One region of the Tepidibacillus sp. HK-1 genome, then DNA from elsewhere that is predicted to be linked to it. Evidence: a T-box and tRNA genes for the amino acid it is inferred to sense, from the RefSeq annotation. Region 1 holds a T-box; the other holds one or more tRNA genes.
What was found. The T-box of region 1 lies ahead of ileS (isoleucine--tRNA ligase). A T-box ahead of a tRNA ligase gene usually reads a tRNA of that ligase, here a tRNA-Ile.

Region 1 (3,412 bases):
TCTGACGATGTTTTTTGATGGGGGATATGCTGAAGCTGAAAGAGGTAGAGTACTGATTGCACCCTATTATTTTTCCTATGATCCTAAGGTAATGGGGCTAACCTTTTTTAAAGTGATTGGGGAGAATAAATTTACAACATTAACTCATAGAGATTACATGGGTGCGCTTTTGAATATTGGAATAAAACGTGAAAAATTTGGAGATATCCTTGTTTCAGATACGGATAAACAATACATTGTTGCTAGTGAAGTTGCTGATTATATCAGAATGCAGCTTACTCATGTAGGAAGGGTTCCTGTTCGACTTGAGGAAATCGCTAGAGAAAATGTAAAACCCCCAATTCAACAGATTGAGGAAATGTTTTTGACCGTTTCTTCGCTACGAGTTGATGCGATATCGAGTGATGTTTTTCGACTGTCTCGGACAAAAATATCTGAATGGATTAAAGGGAAACATTTAAAAGTAAATTGGCAAATCATTGATCAAACCGATTATAAGCTTCAAGTAGGTGATATCGTTTCTTTAAATGGATTTGGTCGCTTTAAGTTTTTAGAGGACGAAGGAATCACCAAAAAAGGCCGTATCCGTGTAAAAATAGGTCGATGGAGCTAAAAAAAATTGCAGGATTTTTGGATTCTATGTCGAAATAAGTATGACAAAATATGATTTGGAGGTGTTTTTGGTGCCTTTAACACCATTGGACATACATAACAAAGAATTTAGTAAAGCGTTTCGTGGGTATAATGAAGATGAAGTAAATGAATTTTTGGATCAAGTGATTAAAGATTATGAAGCTTTAATTCGCCAAAACAAAGACCTTGAGGAAAAGATAATACAATTAAATGAAAGACTTAGCCATTTTTCTAATATTGAAGAAAGCTTAAGTAAATCGATTATTGTAGCGCAAGAAACAGCTGAAGAAGTGAAAGCAAATGCAAAAAAAGAAGCGCAATTGATTGTCAAAGAAGCTGAAAAAAATGCAGATCGTATCATCAACGAGTCTCTAATGAAATCAAGAACGATTTCCCTAGAAATTGAAGAATTGAAAAAAAGAGCAGCCATTTATCGTACGAGATTCCGTACCCTTTTAGAAGCACAGCTTGAGATGTTAGAATCTCAAAGCTGGGAAGAGCTTGAGAGAACTGAAGAAGAGGATCGGGTTAGCGTATAAACCATTGACTTTGAGTCAATAATTAGGTATACTGCATATCATTAAATAAACAAATGAAACGAATATGAAACGAGGATTGGGATCTGTCAACTAGACCCCAGATTTAAGCGAGCTAGGGTTGGTGTGAGCCTAGTAATTTGGACTATGTTGAATATCACCCATGAGTTACTTTTCTGAATGCATTGTAAAATAAGTAAGAAAAGTCGGTTTAATCCGTTATCTTTTATAAGTGGCTATATAGGCTATTAGGGTGGTACCGCGGGTAACCTTCTCGTCCCTTGACTTTGGATGAGAAGGTTTTTTTTCATATTCGTGAAGCCTTATAAAAGGGATTGGAATTGGCTTTTAAGTGAGCCGTTGCTTTTATGGGCTGAAAAGTTGTAAGAAGGAGTGAGTTGAATGGATTATGGGACGACATTAAATCTGTTAAAAACAGATTTTCCAATGAGAGGAAATCTTCCAAATAAAGAGCCAGAGATTGAGCAATGGTGGGATGAGATCAATATTTATCAAAAAGTGCAGGAATCAAAAAAAGGGAAGCCAACATTTATTCTTCATGATGGTCCTCCTTATGCGAATGGAGATATCCATATTGGCCATGCACTGAACAAGATTTTGAAAGATATCATCGTTCGTTTTAAAACCATGCAGGGCTATAATGCACCTTATGTTCCTGGTTGGGATACTCACGGATTACCAATCGAGCATGCTATTATTAAAAATGAAAAAATTAACCGTCACGAAATTGGACCGATTGAGTTTAGAAACCGTTGTCGAGATTATGCTCTTTCTTATGTTGAAAAGCAAAAGGGACAGTTTAAACGTTTAGGTATAAGAGGAGACTTTGAAAATCCTTATATTACCCTAAAGCCAGAATATGAAGCAAGACAATTAAAAGTATTTGGCGAAATGGCAAAAAAGGGACTCATCTACAAGGGGCTTAAACCTGTTTATTGGTCACCCTCTTCTGAGTCTGCACTAGCCGAGGCGGAAATTGAATATAAAGAAAAACGTTCTGCCTCGATTTATGTAGCTTTTGAAGTCGTTGATGGAAAAGGTAAACTTCCAGAGGGTTCAAATGTTGTCATTTGGACGACAACACCTTGGACCATACCAGCAAACCTTGCTATTTCTATTCATCCGGAATTTGATTATGTCCTATACAAAGTAGAATCTGGACAATATTTAGTGGCTAAAGAACTATTAGACCATGTGAAAGAAGAAATTGGTTTTGAGCATGTAGAAATTGTTAAGGAATTTAAGGGTGAAGAGTTAGAAGGGGTAGTCACAAAACACCCATTTTATGATCGAATCTCACCTGTTATTCTTGGTGAGCATGTAACATTAGAGGCTGGAACAGGATGCGTTCATACTGCACCTGGTCATGGAGAAGATGACTTTTATGTTGGCCAGAAATATGGTTTAGATGTCTTATCGCCAATCGATGACCAAGGGAAATTCACAAAAGAAGCACCCGGCTTTGAAGGTTTGTTCTATGAAGATGCTAATAAAGAGGTGACAAAAAAGCTAGCTGAAGTTGGTAAACTTCTCAAACTTGGCTTTATTAAACACCAATACCCACACGATTGGCGCTCAAAACAACCAGTGATTTACCGGGCAACTGAACAATGGTTTGCGTCGATTGAACCGATTCGTCAAACGATGTTAGAAGAAATTAAAAATGTGAAATGGGTTCCGCATTGGGGAGAACTACGGTTGCATAATATGGTTGCTGATCGAGGAGATTGGTGTATATCTCGCCAACGGATTTGGGGCGTACCGATTCCAATCTTCTATTGTAAGGATTGTGGAGAAACGATTCTTAACGATCAAACCATTCACCATGTTGCAGATTTAGTAGCAATGGAAGGCTCTAATGTATGGTTTGCCAAAGAGGCGGATGAGTTGGTACCAGAAGGCACTTTTTGTCCATCTTGTGGGGGAACTCATTTTAGAAAAGAAACAGATATTATGGATGTATGGTTTGACTCTGGTTCAAGCCATGAAGGTGTTTTAGAAGCAAGAGAAGAATTACGAAGACCAGCCGATCTTTATTTAGAAGGCTCTGACCAATATCGTGGTTGGTTCAACTCCTCACTATCTACCAGCGTTGCTGTAACGGGAAAAGCACCCTATAAAGCAGTCTTAAGTCATGGTTTCACCTTGGATGGCGAAGGTAGAAAAATGTCTAAGTCCTTAGGGAATGTGATTGTGCCGCAGAAGATTGTTGATCAATTGGG
Region 2 (3,412 bases), on a different contig from region 1:
ATGAATTACAATTGCCATATAATAAAGATTTAACCATGGAGCTTTGCCTGGAAAGTGTAAACAAAGTATTAGAAAAACGTGAAGTTCAACATGCATTACTTGTTGGGATCGAGTTAGACGTATTGGCTGAAAAAGGTTTGTTAACTGAACCATTGCAATCTCTTGTTGAGTCTGATGAAGGACTTTTTGGAATTGATGAAACAATGGCATTAGGCTCTGTCTTTGGTTATGGAAGCATTGCAGTGACCACTTTTGGATATTTAGATAAAGATAAAGTGGGAATAATTAAAAAGTTGGATACAAAAAACGGTAAAGGTGTTCATACGTTTTTGGATGACCTTGTTGCTGGAATCGCTGCTTCAGCGGCAGGACGTATTGCCCATCGATTAAGAGATGTGCAAGAAATGGTGGAAGAAATAGAAGAACAAATGACTGAGGATAATGTGGTTTAGCTATGAGATTATTTGTTGCACTTAAGCTAGCTGAACATGTAAAAAATGAACTTAAACAACAATTGCCAATTATTCGCAACAGCTTACAATTGGGAAAATGGGTACCAGAAGAAAATTGGCATATTACTCTTCTTTTTTTAGGGGAAGTCGATGAAAAAGAGATGGAATCGTTAGACCAAGCATTAAATGAGGCTGTAAAAAATGTATCCCCTTTTCAATTACAGTTAAAGAATATAAGTGCCTTTCCTAGCGAAAATAAGCCTAATATTTTATGGGCTGATGTTCATGGGGACTTGCAAATGTTAAACAAACTTTACCAAAATTTTGTTGAAGCATTGACAAAAACAAAGATTACATTCGATGCAAAGCCAAAGTATACTCCTCATGTAACATTAGCAAGAAAGGTGAATGTTCCCTTTAAAAAGGAAAATTTTAAACTAACGTCTTCTGTATGGCAAGTAACTTCTCTAACTTTATACCAGTCAGTTTTTACGGTTTCTGGGGTAAAATATCAACCTATTTTAACTAAAGAGTTTTTAAATGAACGAGAGAAATGAGCTTTGTATGAAAATATGAGAGGCTGTTGATGAATTTCAACAGCCAAAACTTTTTAGAAACCATGGCCTGATTCATAAATTTGATTCGTTTGACTTGATAATTGAACCTGATTGATTGTTTGTTGTATTTGATTACTAAATGATTGGAGCGCATTTGCTTTTTGTTGCATCAATTGCTGAAGATGTAAAGGATTCATATTGGCTGATTTCAATTGGTTGTATTCGGTTTCCATCTTACCAATCTCGTTATAAAATTTTTGTAGCATTTGATCTAAATGCTGCATTTCAGGGACGCTAGTATGTTGTTGTGCCCGCCCAAGTTGTTGCGTTTTGAAATTTTGTTGAGACATTTGCATGTTGTTAGATGCAGTGGACGACGTAAGTTGAGATTGTTGTATAGGTACAACTAATGATGGATTGCTCTGTAATTGTTTAGTCTGCTGTAGTAGTGATTGAGTTCCACTTACGATTTGTGACACCAACAGATTTGTTTCTTTATTTACATAAGCGATTTGTCTGTCTTTTATTTGTTTGGCCAAAATGCAACACTCTCCTTAACCATGGTTCAAGTCAATGGTATTCATGTATACACTGACAATGTTATTGTAAACCCAATTCACTAAATATATGTGACAATACTATTGACAAATTATTGTACTCTAGGTAAAATTACTTTTGTCCCAAAGACCAAGAGGTTTAAGGGATAAAACTATTTTTAAAAATTGTTGCATAAATGTTATAAATCATATATAATAATTTTTGTCGCTAATTTTATTATGTAATGACGCGGGGTGGAGCAGTTGGTAGCTCGTCGGGCTCATAACCCGAAGGTCGCAGGTTCAAATCCTGTCCCCGCAACCAATAAACTATTTGCACTACGTCGAATATTCCCATTTATATTATGGAGCTGTGGTGTAGAGGCCTAACATGCCTGCCTGTCACGCAGGAGACCGCGGGTTCGAATCCCGTCAGCTCCGCCATTTTAAAAAAGTATTTGTTTAAAGTTAAATTAGTAGGGGCCTATAGCTCAGTTGGTAGAGCGGTCGGCTCATAACCGATTGGTCACAGGTTCGAGTCCTGTTGGGCCCACCATTTAAAAGTCCTGCCGGGGTGGCGGAATTGGCAGACGCACAGGACTTAAAATCCTGCGGTAGGTGACTACCGTACCGGTTCAAGTCCGGTCCTCGGCACCATCTAAATTGAGTGTAACAACGTCGAATATATGTGACTCCGTAGCTCAGCCGGGAGAGCACCATCTTGACAGGGTGGGGGTCGCTGGTTCGAACCCAGTCGGGGTCACCATACTTTATATATCAAGGGTTTGAAGGCCATAAAAGATTTTGGAAAGTTGATGGTCGGATATAAACCCTTTTTTTATTTTTTAGACCACCATCTTTCAAGATGTTATTCCTGAAAGGGTACAGAGGTGATAAGTAAATGGATGATAATAGCGACAATATAAAGAATGAAATCCAATTTATGGAGCATAATGAACATAAGGTAAAGAAAAGGAGATGAATCATCGTGGATAAGAAAATCAGTCCTAAAGAAAAGGAGCCTACCATTGCACCAAGTATGGAGATGGATGCACTAGATGAAGATGCAACTCCTGAAGAGGTAAAAAAGGGGAAATATACAAGGGTGGTTAAATTAGTAAGTGATCGTCGATAAACTAACAGCTACAAACAAACGTAGCTGTTGTTCTTTATTGCTATCCCGTAATACATAATAATAAATTGTTATCGTTTTCACATATAAAATAGTCATAAAATTTTTATTAGATATTAAATTCTGGAAATCTAATAAAATTAGCTGCTGTTAAAGTATTTAATTGATTTTTCTAAAGATTTAAACTTTAACGATGTTCATATTTTTGTTATAATTTTCACAATCATAGACTAAAAAATGTTGTATAATGAGATTGAAATTAAAAAAGAGGTGATTGGGATGGCAATCTACAAAGTGGAAGAGGTAGCTCGTCAAAAAGATTTATTAGATTACGTTGTAAACTATAAAGGTAAAATGATGAGCTTTGAAGAGTATTTAACAAAAAAAGAACAAGAAGCTGTTTGGGATTTTTATCTAGCCAAAAAGTAAGAACTTGCAATTATTTTATTTATAATACAGTAAGATACTGAGTTCATATAAAAGACCTATTCAACCTAGTGAAAGAGATATTAAAGATATGGAAACAAACCTTTCTATTATAGGAAGGTTTGTTTTTTTTTGCTTACGAAATCTCCAAAATTGTCAAACTTATACTAACTAATTCAAGTGAAATATTTACTTTAAAGGTTTAAAACGTTATAATGCAAACAATGATAATCATTAAACAAATTCAAGGAGTCGATTTTATGAAATTACCTTCACTCTCGTTAGGAGATTTAATAGCGTCAGTACCTA

Region 2: it encodes a tRNA-Ile, which carries the amino acid that the T-box ahead of ileS (isoleucine--tRNA ligase) is inferred to sense. The anticodon was not compared.

What each region holds. Positions count from the first base shown of each region.
Region 1 covers NZ_BDGM02000018.1:23,813-27,224, reverse strand. Annotated here, with positions in the region: gene BEN26_RS10130 (YlmH family RNA-binding protein) at 1-613, shown strand, start outside; gene BEN26_RS10125 (DivIVA domain-containing protein) at 684-1,172, shown strand; T-box leader at 1,236-1,454, shown strand; gene ileS (isoleucine--tRNA ligase) at 1,572-3,412, shown strand, end outside.
Region 2 covers NZ_BDGM02000008.1:26,186-29,597, reverse strand. Annotated here, with positions in the region: gene BEN26_RS05700 (phosphatidylglycerophosphatase A family protein) at 1-452, shown strand, start outside; gene thpR (RNA 2',3'-cyclic phosphodiesterase) at 455-1,009, shown strand; gene BEN26_RS05690 (hypothetical protein) at 1,063-1,548, opposite strand; tRNA gene BEN26_RS05685 (tRNA-Met) at 1,795-1,870, shown strand; tRNA gene BEN26_RS05680 (tRNA-Asp) at 1,913-1,989, shown strand; tRNA gene BEN26_RS05675 (tRNA-Ile) at 2,026-2,101, shown strand; tRNA gene BEN26_RS05670 (tRNA-Leu) at 2,114-2,202, shown strand; tRNA gene BEN26_RS05665 (tRNA-Val) at 2,236-2,311, shown strand; gene BEN26_RS05660 (hypothetical protein) at 2,534-2,680, shown strand; gene BEN26_RS05655 (hypothetical protein) at 2,957-3,106, shown strand; gene BEN26_RS05650 (NAD(P)H-dependent flavin oxidoreductase) at 3,364-3,412, shown strand, end outside.